Regions from separate parts of the Priestia sp. JNUCC 25 genome, predicted to be linked through region 4. Evidence: riboswitches for the same ligand, from Rfam matches in the RefSeq annotation. Region 4 holds a riboswitch; each other region holds the start of a gene.
The links. Region 4 has a riboswitch for thiamine pyrophosphate ahead of tenA (thiaminase II). Riboswitches for the same ligand answer to the same signal wherever they lie in the genome.

Region 1 (3,144 bases), 1.3 Mb from region 4:
CAAAACAAAGAAAAAACGTTTAAAGCGAGCAATTGGAGGGGCACTTCCTTCAGGTCTGCTGGGAATCGGAGAGCCGCTTATTTTTGGAGTCACACTTCCTTTAGGGCGCCCATTTTTAACCGCTTGTCTTGGAGCCGGAATCGGAGGAGCGTTTCAGGCGCACTTCCATATTGCAACTGTAGCAGTGGGGGTATCCGGTTTGCCGCTTACGTTTTTAGTTCATGCGCATCAAATTCTTCTTTATTTACTTGGATTAGTTATTGCTTATGCAGCAGGGTTTATTTGTACCTATTTCTTTGGATTTAACGATGAAATGGCGAGGGAGTTTGAATGATCGGTATTTCGTTTTATTTAAATGATAGTGATGCCCAAAAAAGATTAATAGAAGCGAGTGAATGCGGAGTTACACGCGCATTCACTTCGCTTCACATTCCAGAAGAAAAAGGAGATTTGGCTGAACGGGCAAAAGAATTGCTTCATGTGGCTAGAGATTGTGGAATAAGCGTGTATGCAGACGTATCCAAGCATACGCCGGTTCATTTAGGTATTGAAAGCCTTATGACGCTATCTTCACTTGGCGTATCGGGTATTAGACTAGACGATGGCTTTAGTGTAAAAGAAACTCTTTCGCTTGCGAATGAATTTTATATTGCTGTTAATGCAAGTACGTTATCCAAACAAGAAATAGAATCGCTGTTATCTGCAGGCCTTCATCATCATCAGCTGCTTGCATGGCATAATTTTTATCCGCGGCCTGAAACAGGACTTGAAGAAACGTTTTTTCAACAGCAGACAGATTTATTTAATGAACTTCGTATCCCAGTCTGCGCTTATATTCCTGGAGAAGGCGAAAAAAGAGGCCCTGTTTATCAAGGTCTTCCTACTAGAGAAAAAGACCGTAATAGATGTCCTTTTACCTCTGCAGTAGATTTATACGGATGCGGAGTAACGGAGGTTTATATTGGAGATCCATACGCCGGTTCAAGTTTATTAAAGCGTTTAGTTCGATATCAAGAAAACCGCATTATTCCGCTGCGCATTCGTTCACTTCATATAGAGGGAACGTACAGCGTGCGTCCGGATGTATCAAGAGACGTTCTGCGGTTGGTTGATACTCGATCTGTAAAACCAGTGCCGCCATTTCGTACAGTAGAACGCAGAATCGGAGCAATTACAATGGACAATGATGGCTACGGACGCTACAGAGGAGAGGTTCAAATAGCTAAAACGAATTTGCCTGCAAATACTAATGTTAACGTGATTGGGTATGTGATAGAGGAAGATCATGAGCTACTTTCATTAGTGAGACCGGGGCGAAAACTTGAGCTTGTCACTGTCTAAATGGAAAAATCGTGTATTTTTAAAAAAGCCGATAGCTAACTAGTAAGCTTATAAAAGTAAAGAGCACACACTGCTTAAAAAAGGTGTGTGCTTTTTATTTTACTAAAAAGGAAACTATTTTCATTGCTGAATCATGAACCTTTCTATTGAATAAACCGCTTTACTATGATAAAACTATTAAAGGTAAACATATGATAATAGTTTAATTTCATAGAGATACAACACCACTAGGGGTGCTTTCGAAGCTGAGAGAGACGAGAAGTCTTAACCCTTATAACCTGAACTAGGTAATACTAGCGTAGGAAAGAGGTATTGTAATGGATGTTTTGTATGGGATTTCCTTACGAACTCGTTATAATAATTTTGTGTATATAAACAAAAACACTTCTTTCCTGCGAAAGAAGTGTTTTTTTATGCATAAAGGAAGGTGTCATACATGGAAGAAACAATTGATTTGCTTGTCAAACAGGTAGAGGAGCGCAAAGGGGAGCTAATCCAGTTATTAACAACGCTTGTTTCATATAAAACGCCGGCGCCTCCTGCACGAAATTCTCATGAAGCGCAGCTATACGTAGCGGATTTCCTTAAAAACTGCGGTTTTTCCATCGATATGTGGGACTTATATTCCAACGATCCCATCGTAGTAGGTACGTTAAAAGGACAAAAATCAGCTGACTATCAAAGCTTGATTATTAACGGGCATATGGATGTTGCTGAGGTACAAGAAAATGAAAAGTGGGGGACAAATCCGTTTGAAGCTGTGGTAAAAGACAATATGATAATCGGACGCGGAGTTGCTGATATGAAAGGCGGCTTGGCAGGAGCATTATTTGCAGTGCAGCTTTTAACGGAAGCAGGAATTGAACTGCCGGGAGACTTGATTTTTGAATCCGTTGTAGGAGAAGAAGTGGGAGAAGCAGGTACGCTGCAATGCTGTCAGAAAGGATATACAGCTGACTTTGCGCTTGTAGCCGATACGAGTGATTTACATATTCAAGGTCAAGGCGGAGTAATCACAGGATGGATTACGATAAAAAGCAGCAAAACCTATCATGACGGTACACGCCGAAGCATGATTCATGCTGGAGGAGGGCTGTTAGCTGCGAGCGCTATCGAAAAGATGGCAAAAGTGATCGGAGGGCTACAAGAATTGGAGCGCCACTGGGCTGTTACAAAGAGCTATCCAGGATTTTTGCCAGGAACAAACACGATTAACCCAGCAGTAATCGAAGGCGGAAGGCATGCTGCGTTTATTGCAGATGAATGCAGGCTGTGGATCACCGTTCACTATTATCCTAATGAATCATACGACCAAGTATCAAAAGAAGTGGAAGAATACATTTTAGCTATTGCAAAAGCAGATCCATGGTTAAAAGATAATCTGCCAACCTTTGAATGGGGAGGCACATCAATGATTGAAGACAGAGGAGAAATCTTTCCGTCATTAGAAATTGATGAAGGTCATGCAGGAGTGCAGCTGCTTGCACATACTCACGAACAAATTGAAGGGGAAAAGCCTCCAATTGATGTGTCAACTAGCGTAACAGATGGCGGTTGGCTAGCTGATGCGGGTATTCCAGCAGCTATTTACGGTCCTGGGAATTTAGCAAATGCACATGCTGTGAACGAACAATTAGATATCAATCAGCTTATTCAATATACAAAAGTGATGGTGCAGTTCATTTATACGTGGCTGCATACGCATAAGGAGTGATCATCATGAAATTTAGTGAACGATTATATGAAAAGCTGCAGCCGATTTGGCGCCAAAATCATAATCATCCCTTTGTACAGGGAATGGGA
Region 2 (3,144 bases), 1.6 Mb from region 4:
GCACAACTGTGAAAGCTAATAGTAGCGACAAAAGTGCAGCAAATTTCTTCATTTTCTAAACCCCCTAGTATTCTGATAGGAAATGATACTCTGTGATACTAAACAAGAACACAGCAAAAGTCAACAAAAAAAACTTATACGATTAATGTGACTTAAAATAAGGGAAATATACCTTCTATACACGGTTTGTCATAAAGATACAGAAAGATTTTAAAATTTGGATTAAGTGGATTTTTAAGGGAGGTTTGAGGAGTAAAAAGGAAGTTTCATGCGACGATTTTCTCTTTCATTTTTTCATGACTTTTGGTGCAATAAACATATAGTTAAATGTTAAGGTAGAAATAAATTCCTTATGGTACACTTAAAGAAGAATTTATGAAACGGAGCGATATGATGAAAGCCATAAACTTAATCTCAATTGCCTTTGGTGCTATCGCTGGTACATATGCACGTTATTTGCTGAATCTTTCCTTATTATACACGGGCTATCCAATAGGAACGGTAATTGAAAACCTATTAGGAAGCTTCATACTAGGCCTATTAACAGGATTTTTTGGGTGGAAAAAGCCAAAAGAATGGATAAAGCTTGGACTAGGAGTTGGCGTGTGCGGCGGTTTTACAACGTATTCAACGTTTGCAGGAGACGTCATTTCTCTCACTCAGCACCATTTATTTTGGGGAGCCATTTATGTAATTGTCTCTTTAGTAGGTGGAATCCTTCTTGCTTTAGCAGGCTATCTATGCGGTGAAGCGGCAGGGGGAAATTTAGTGAAAGTACATGAGGTGAAGTAAATGAGCATAGTAAGCTTGGCACTTGGCGGGGCAGCTGGAGGGATATGCCGTTATCTTTTGGGTTTAAAAGTTACAAAAATAGTTTCAAACCCTCCTTTTCCAGTATCAATGCTGTTTGTAAACTTGTTCGGTGCGTTTGGCCTTGGTCTTTTTTACGGTAGTTATTATGGAAAGGTTCCGAGTCATGCTTATGATGATTCAATATTTTTAATGATTGGCATTGGGTTTTTTGGTGCCTTTACCACTTTTTCAACGTTCAGTGTGGAAACCGTACAGTTAATTCGAGAAAAGTCTTATCGAAAAATGTTGGCGTATGTGGGGATTTCAGCATTTGGAACAGTTGGTTTATTTACAGTCGGTTTACTGGCAGGAACGTTTTTATTTAAGTAAAGAGAACGTTTCTAGTAGGGAAAAACAAAAAGACGGAGAAGTAGAGAATGGATAGAAAAGCAGAAGTTTGGAAATACATTTTGTTGATTGTAGCTGTTGCAGGTCAGATCATCGGTTTTTTATTTTTATTTATAAATGTTGTCGCGGCATTTATTTTTTACGGTTTTTATATTCTAACTTTTATTATGTTACTCCTGCTGTTTATATGGGATCGGAAAAAGGAAAAAGACAAAGAAGAATTTGACGACTATACCGATTACTAACCATATAAAAAGCAGAATGATGCGGTGCGCCGGGCCTCTTACTTACTAAAGAAGCTTAAAAGATACATCTATAAAAGGAAGAGAGCCGTAAGAGCATAAAGAGATATTGTATTTACATCTAGTTGTGTTATAATTTTAAGTGCGAAAACAAAATCAATAAATAGCAATCACTAGGGGAGCTTTTTGAAGCTGAGACGAATGTATTTCGGACCCTTTGAACCTGATCTGGTTTGGACCAGCGTAGGGAAGTGGTGATCATGTTTACATAACGATGCATGCTAACCACTCTACGTTGTAGAGTGGTTTTTTGTATGTAATAAAACCCTCTACACAAGATGAGGTGATTGAAATTTCTCTTTATTCTGAATAGAAAGGTTTCGATCATGTGGATATTCCTAAATTTCATGTCATTACAACAGATAAGCAGCCAATCGAAGAGCTTCAAAAAATTTTAACGGCTATCGCGCCTTTTGCGGGCGCCGTTCATATTAGAGAAAAAGAGAAAACGGCAAAGCAGATTCAATGTTTACTAGAAAGCCTGCCATTTTGTCGCTCTAAAATTATTTTGAATGACCGAGTTGATGTAGCGCATGCTTTAAAAGCAAAAGGCGTACAGCTTGCCTATCATAGTTTAGACGTTTCGGTTGTTATAGACGCATTTCCTTCTCTTATTGTCGGAAAATCAGTTCACTCTGTGGAAGAGGCTTTAGAAGCTGAAAAAGATGGTGCTCACTACATTCTATACGGACATATTTATTCAACACATTCAAAAAAAGGATTAAAAAGTCGAGGGATAGCAGCACTAAAAGAAGTAGTAGACGCTGTGCAGATACCTGTTATTGCCATTGGAGGAATTACACCTGTAAATGCCAAAGAGGTGCTTCAAACAGGAGCACACGGTATAGCTGTGATGTCTGGTGTCATGCTTGCGCAAGATCCCCTCAAAGCGATTAAACAATATTCTCATATATGGACATCTGGAGGTGGAGAAAATGAAGCAGCATTATGATGTACTGTTAATCGGAGGAGGTATAATCAGCTCTTCTATCGCTTATCATTTGTCAAAACAAGGAGCGTCAGTAGCTATTCTTGAACGCAATCAAATTGGTTGTGAAGCTTCAAGTGCAGCCGCTGGTATTTTAGGTGCTCAAGCTGAAATTGATGAAGAAGGTCCTCTTTTAGACCTTGCTATTAAGAGCAGAAGCATGTTTCCTGAACTGGTGAAGGAACTAAAAGAAAAAACGGCCATCGATGTAGAGCTCATTCAAAAAGGCTTATTAAAAGTCGCTGTAACAGAAGAAGATGCACACGTATTAAAGAAAAAAGCCGCTCAGCACCACCGGTGGGATGAACATGTAAGATGGATCGATGTAAAAGAAGCGCGTTTGTTAGAACCCGGGCTCTCTCCAGACATATACGGAGCCATTACAATACCGGGAGACGGCCAGCTAGCTCCGGCTAAGTTAACGCAAGCTCTTGCTCATGGAGCCTTGTATCACGGAGCAGATGTATTCGAATACTGTGACGTTCATTCTCTTATTATGGAAAATGAAACAGTAAAAGGTGTACAGACGTCCAAAGGCTCTTTTTATGGAGAAAAAGTAGTTATTGCAGCAGGCTCATGGGCTAAACGCTTTATTTCTTCTGAACATGTAGGTCAGGTGTTTCCCGTAAAAGGGGAGTGTATTGCTCTTCAAAG
Region 3 (3,144 bases), 380 kb from region 4:
CCTAAGACAGTAAAGAATCCACCGTGAATGGGTCCATCACCAAGCGTGAAGTTTTTAAAACCTGGTGCTTCATTGTTAAAGATACCAAAAATCATCATAATACCAATAACTAAAAAGATGATAACCGTTACTACTTTAATTAATGAAAACCAAAATTCAGATTCGCCAAATCCTTTTACAGAAAGGTAGTTAAGCCCAAACATAATTAATAAAAACAGGGCACTCCATAAAATAGAAGAAGAGTTTGGGAACCAAAATTTCATAATAAGGGCTCCAGCAGATAATTCAGCTGCAATCGTAATAGCCCAGTTATACCAATAGTTCCAGCCGAGAGCGAAACCAAAGGATGGATCTACAAACCGAGACGCATACGTACTAAACGAACCAGCTTCAGGCATATAAGCTGCGAGCTCCGCCAGGCTGGTCATCAAAAAGTAAACCATGACACCAATAATAGCGTAAGCTAAAAGCGCTCCCCCAGGTCCTGCTGTATGAATTGCTCCACCACTTGCTAGGAATAAGCCGGTTCCGATGGCTCCTCCTAATGAAATCATCGTTAAGTGGCGAGATTTCAACCCACGTTTTAATTCTTGCTGCTCTTGCATAGATAAATACTCCTTTCGAATGTACGGAAAGAGACGGGATAACATAAAAAAAGCCCGCAGTATATGTGCGCGCTTTTAAATCTGAAAACCGCGTCAACCTTCCGTGAAGATAGCTCTTCACATCACTTGCATGATGTGACAGTTCTGTTCCTGTTCGGAGACAGCCCCAGCTTAAATCAACCGAGAAGTGATCTAAACTTCGGCAATTTTTCCTTTCAAGCAACATCCTCAATGTTCTCTGCATTTCAGTTGCTTTACTATTAAAAACTGCGACCTCTACCTCATCGATTAGGATGAGGGTTTTTTATATTCATTTGACATAAAAGAAGTATATCAAATACTAAAACGATTGTCATTATAAAAAATAGATTCAGAAAATAGAAACATCTTTGAAATCTCTCGAATCTATTTTGTTACATATGGTACAATAAATGTTGTCATAATACTACATAAATATCCGAACGTACCACAGGGGGAGCCGCCGTGCTGAGAGTGAACAAATTGTTCAGACCCTTCGAACCTGTTAGTTAACGCTAGCGTAGGAATGTGGGAATAGTAGCATATATTTGCTTACTCCTGTGTAAACCGTTTGATATGAATGATTCAAAAACAGGAGTGAGAAACGTGAATAAAGCATTACCTTTACAGGCTAAAATTGAAATAGCTATTTTTGCAGCATTGGCTTTTTTAATTGATCTTTTACCTTCTATAAAAATTGCAATAGGCGTAAGCATTTCGTTCTCTATGGTTCCTATTTTTATTATGTGCTTTCGATGGGGAGTCAAAGGAGGAGCTTTATCTGGATTTTTATGGGGAATATTGCAATTAGCTTTAGGAAATGCATATATTTTAACCCCGTTGCAAGCTTTTATAGAGTATATTATCGCCGTTACCTTTATTGGGTTTGGTGGAATTTTTTCGGGTTCTATTAAAGGATACTTAGCTAATAACCAGAGATCAAAAGCTTTCTTTTTCATTATCTTATCTTTAATTATAGGCAGTTTCGCGCGTTATTTTTGTCATTTCATTGCAGGCTTAATATTTTGGGGATTTGCTGCACCAAAAGGAATGCCCATTCTATGGTATTCTTTCTCAATGAACGGGATTTCTATGATTGGGTCGTTGCTATCGTGTCTAATCATCCTTTCACTATTAATTCCATCCGCATCAAGAATGATTGTAACTAAATCACGCTCATAATAAAAAAGACTAAATCTACCAAGATTTAGTCTTTTTTGTCATTTGTCACCTTTGTTTACACAAAAGTGTGTCAGGTTTGATAACATAGTTAGTGAAATATTCAAAAAACTGTTTTATGATAATCACCATATTCAAACGAGATAAGGGATTGATAGCATGCTACAGAAATGGATCACGAGCATAGGTTTAGATATTGGAACAAGCACAACAAAACTGATTGTAAGCAAGCTGCTAATAGCAAATCAACAAAATCAGTTTACGCTGCCAGGCTGTCAAATTATTGATCGTCGCGTAACGTATGCAAGTTCTATCTATACCACCCCTATGCTAAACGATGTTGAAATCGATGTTCAAAAATTAACGGTACTACTAGAACAAGAGTATAAGAATGCAGGAATCTCCTTAGATCAAGTGGAGGCGGGCGCTGTAATCATTACAGGAGAAACGGCTAGAAAGCAAAATGCAGAAAGTATCGTTCACTATCTAGCCGAACATGCTGGGGGTTTTGTTGTTGCAACAGCCGGCGCTGACTTGGAAGGAATATTAGCAGCAAAAGGATCAGGAGCAATCGAACGTTCTGCTGAAACAAATGCAGTAATTGCCAATATTGATGTAGGAGGAGGCACTGCTAACATCGCTTTATGTCAAAATGGAAAAGTGATAGAAACGTTTACACTGCATGTAGGCGGGAGATTAATTCGACTAAATGAAGACGGTCTTGTTACCTACATTTCGTCTCATTTAACTGAATTTTTGAAAAATAATTCTTTAACACTGCGAGAAGGTGAAAAAGCAACATTTGAAAAGCTCTCGTCTATCTGTCAATTACTAGCTGAAGAAACCGTGAATTATGTAAAAGCGCTGAATCAAAATTCCTCGCTGCTCGTTTCTCCTCATACAAGATCTTCTATACATCCTGAAACGATCATGGTTTCAGGAGGAGTAGGAGCAATGATGGAGAAGCAAAAGCCAAAAACAGTGAAGGAAGTGGCCATACACGGAGACGTTGGTCCGCTTCTAGCATATCATTTTCAATCCATCCAAGTATCTCAAGCCGCTGAGACAACGCGCGCTACTGTCATTGGAGCTGGTATGCAAAATACAGAAGTTAGCGGATCAACCGTATACATTAAGTCTAAAAAACTGCCGCTGAAAAACATTCCGATTATAGAAATACCCGTACAGCCAGAGGAGGAGTGGAATCCGCAGCTGTTTCAAGAAAGAGCTCGAGCGTCATGTATGCAGGCTTCAACTATTTTCAGTGCAGAAGATCCTCCCGTTGCTATTGTTTTATCTCATTTTCCTTACTGCAGCTATAAGATGCTGCAAGAATTAGCAA
Region 4 (3,144 bases):
TATTCCATATCATCTTTATCTGTGTAAGCGACTAAATATGTTTCCATTTTAACTCCTCCTAATACAACCTGTATGTAACGTATGTTGCCTTTTTCGTTTATTTCTAAACATATAGGCTCCAAACATAAAGCCTAGCATACTATAATAGCGGAACTTCAATTTAAAAAAGTTGAATTTTTCATTATGCACCGATGCAACATGGAGGTTACACTTATGACATTTATTTTATCATTCGTACCAATTGTTGTTCCTTTTGGTATTTTAATTAGCTTAATTGCTTTTACAGCTGCTTTTTTACAATCAAAAGAGCATCATAAAAAGCTCTAGCTTACAAAAGCTAGAGCTTCTTTTTAAAAACGTCTATAGCGTTTAATCAATCCCACAATAATGGCAATTGCTAATAAAACAACTGAAATGATGACAGTAATGACAATTGGCTGATTTCCACTTTGCTTCACTGCAATGGCAATATAAGCCCAAATAAAAACAAGCGGATAAACAGCGTCTCGGTTTTTTAATGTAAACATAATGCCCAGCGCAGCTCCTACCAGCAGCATAATAATCGTCCATGCTAACTCGCTCAGGCCAAGCAAATGCTGTATTCCATTTGCTTGAAATACGACAAACACATTGACAATAGTCGCAACAGAAATCCATCCAAGATAAAGCGAAATCGGCAGACGCATAAACCATGTCGTCATCCGAGAATGCTGAATAATGGAATATACAATCATTAATGTGCCTAGAATAAAGAGCATAACTAAAAGAGATAACTTATAGTAATCGTTTTGGAAAATAAAGATCCACGCACTATTTAACAAACAGTTTAGAAAAAACCAAATGCCGATACGTGCATATATTTCCTTTTGATCTTCTCTTGCAAAAAATTGGCGTATAACCCAAATGGTTAATAATAAATAAATAACGCCCCAGATAGCAAAGGCATAACCCGCTGGTGTAAACAACGTAGGAACTTGCGCAGAAGCTTCTCCGGTTGTTTTGCCTCCTATTGGAATGGCATTTGCTAAATAATTCACAAGCAGTGTAATAGCCAAGCCTACTGTATTTAATACAGCATACAAACGAAATTTCGCCATTTTGTTCTCTCCTTTCTTCTATTTATATGGGAGTGTTTCGGAGACGAAAACGGCTCTTCCCTTCATTAATACCTCTTCTTCCCTAAAAATATGCATTTTTAAACAAAAATGATTAAAAATAGCTTTAAGAAATTTCCTCTTTAAGAAAGAAAAGCGGTTAGCACACAATTTCCCATAACGCTTTCTATTTTTCAGAATATATGGTAAGTTAAACATAGATTAATAGGAAGTCCACTAGGGGTGCCCACCGGCTGAGACAAGTTTTCTTGATCCCTTTGAACCTGATCTGGCTCATACCAGCGTAGGAAAGTGGCAATGTTCAGTTTTTTACTGTCCTTTGCCACTCCGTTTATAAACGGAGTGTTTTTTATTTCCTTTATGTGCTTGTTTGTGACTTCCTCATATTAAAGGAGGATTTTGATGTCATTTTCATCTCAATTAAGACAAGAAGCAAACTATATTTACGAAGCCATTTTTAACCATCCTTTTATTAAAGGAATTGCTGAAGGAAACGTGCCAAAAGAAGCGCTTATTCACTACGTTTCTCAAGATTACGAATACTTAACAGCATTTGTTCGCATTTACGGCGCTGCTTTAACGAAATGCCGCACGCGTACCGAAATGGAAGCCTTTAATGCCGGCATTTCTACGGTATTACATAGTGAAGTACACCCTCACAATAATTTTTGTGAAGTAGCAGGCGTACGTTATGAAGACCTTCACACTGAGACGCTTTCACCGACAGCCAGCCACTACATTAACCATATGACAAGCGTTGCGCATACAGGCAGCTTAGCAGAAATCATTGCAGTGCTTCTTCCATGTCCATGGACGTACGTTGAAATTGGGCAGCGCATTACAGAACAAGTAAATCCATCTCCTTCTCATCCTTTTTATGAATGGATTCAGTTTTATAATAATGAAGAAATGAATGGCACAACACAATGGTTTTGTAACAAGCTCGATGAACTCGCCGAACAAGCGACTGAAGAAGAACGTAACCGTATGAAAGATCACTTCATCAAAAGCTGTGAACTCGAGTATTTATTTTGGGAAATGGCATATACCCAAGAAAAATGGCCGCTTTCTCAGCTTTCACTTTCAAAATAACGAAAAAGCCTCCTATCAGGAGGCTCTTTTATTTCAGTAATTTTTTGATCATTTTCAAGCTTTGTTTTTCCGAAGGATAGCGGAATGACAAATCAAACTTGGTTGTTTGAGACAGCATGCTTTTAAAATGAGTAAATGTCTGAAAGCTGTCTTTTCCATGATATTGACCCGTGCCGCTTTCTCCCACTCCGCCAAACGGTAAATATGGCGTAGCGATATGCATAAGCGTATCGTTTATACAGCCTCCTCCAAATGAAAGACGCTCCGTTATGGCGTTTTGCACATCTTCACTTTCTGTAAATAAGTAAAGAGCTAACGGCTTAGCTTTTTCTTGAACTTTATGAATGACTTCGTCTAGTGTTTCATATTCAATCATAGGAAGAATAGGCCCAAAGATTTCTTCTTGCATGACATCTGAGGTCCAGCTTACTTCACTTAACACCGTAGGTTCTATTGTTAGCGTGTTTTTATTGTACCCGCCTCCAACTATAGCATTTCCGTCTTTTAAAAACTCAACTAGCCGAGTAAAATGGCGCTCACTGACAATACGGCCATAGCGGTCGCTTTCAAGCGGATTACTACCGTAAAATTGAGAAATCGCTTCGCGAAGTTTCTCTACAAGCTGCGCTTTTACCTTTTTATGCACGAGCAAATAATCAGGAGCAACGCACGTTTGGCCTGCATTCATCCCTTTACCAAACATAATTCGCTTCGCTGCAAGATCTAGGTTTGCGTCTTCATGTACAATGCACGGACTTTTTCCGCCTAGCTCAAGCGTGACGGGAATAAGCTGCTTCCCTGCTTCTTGCATAATAATTTTCCCTACATTTACACTTCCCGTAAAGAAAATATAATCAACGGGCTGTTTTAAAAGCAGACTTGTAGTGTCTACAGCCCCTTCAACCACCGTCACAAATGCTGGGTCAAAAGCTTCAGC

Region 1: linked by a shared signal. The riboswitch ahead of JNUCC25_RS04560 (acetylornithine deacetylase) and the one ahead of tenA (thiaminase II) in region 4 are both predicted to bind thiamine pyrophosphate.
Region 2: linked by a shared signal. The riboswitch ahead of JNUCC25_RS02790 (thiamine phosphate synthase) and the one ahead of tenA (thiaminase II) in region 4 are both predicted to bind thiamine pyrophosphate.
Region 3: linked by a shared signal. The riboswitch ahead of thiT (energy-coupled thiamine transporter ThiT) and the one ahead of tenA (thiaminase II) in region 4 are both predicted to bind thiamine pyrophosphate.

The regions. Positions count from the first base shown of each region.
Region 1 covers NZ_CM132211.1:871,586-874,729, forward strand. The annotation lists gene JNUCC25_RS04550 (PTS transporter subunit EIIC) at 1-334, shown strand, start outside; gene JNUCC25_RS04555 (MupG family TIM beta-alpha barrel fold protein) at 331-1,341, shown strand; TPP riboswitch at 1,561-1,663, shown strand; gene JNUCC25_RS04560 (acetylornithine deacetylase) at 1,778-3,055, shown strand; gene tenA (thiaminase II) at 3,061-3,144, shown strand, end outside.
Region 2 covers NZ_CM132211.1:521,248-524,391, forward strand. The annotation lists gene JNUCC25_RS02770 (amino acid ABC transporter substrate-binding protein) at 1-52, opposite strand, end outside; gene JNUCC25_RS02775 (fluoride efflux transporter FluC) at 394-792, shown strand; gene crcB (fluoride efflux transporter CrcB) at 793-1,182, shown strand; gene JNUCC25_RS02785 (hypothetical protein) at 1,230-1,445, shown strand; TPP riboswitch at 1,608-1,709, shown strand; gene JNUCC25_RS02790 (thiamine phosphate synthase) at 1,831-2,454, shown strand; gene thiO (glycine oxidase ThiO) at 2,438-3,144, shown strand, end outside.
Region 3 covers NZ_CM132211.1:2,526,011-2,529,154, reverse strand. The annotation lists gene JNUCC25_RS12840 (amino acid permease) at 1-605, opposite strand, end outside; lysine riboswitch at 708-892, opposite strand; TPP riboswitch at 1,067-1,167, shown strand; gene thiT (energy-coupled thiamine transporter ThiT) at 1,200-1,805, shown strand; gene JNUCC25_RS12830 (ethanolamine ammonia-lyase reactivating factor EutA) at 1,962-3,144, shown strand, end outside.
Region 4 covers NZ_CM132211.1:2,148,826-2,151,969, reverse strand. The annotation lists gene JNUCC25_RS10905 (hypothetical protein) at 1-47, opposite strand, end outside; gene JNUCC25_RS10900 (TspO/MBR family protein) at 351-1,097, opposite strand; TPP riboswitch at 1,324-1,422, shown strand; gene tenA (thiaminase II) at 1,518-2,207, shown strand; gene JNUCC25_RS10890 (aldehyde dehydrogenase) at 2,236-3,144, opposite strand, start outside.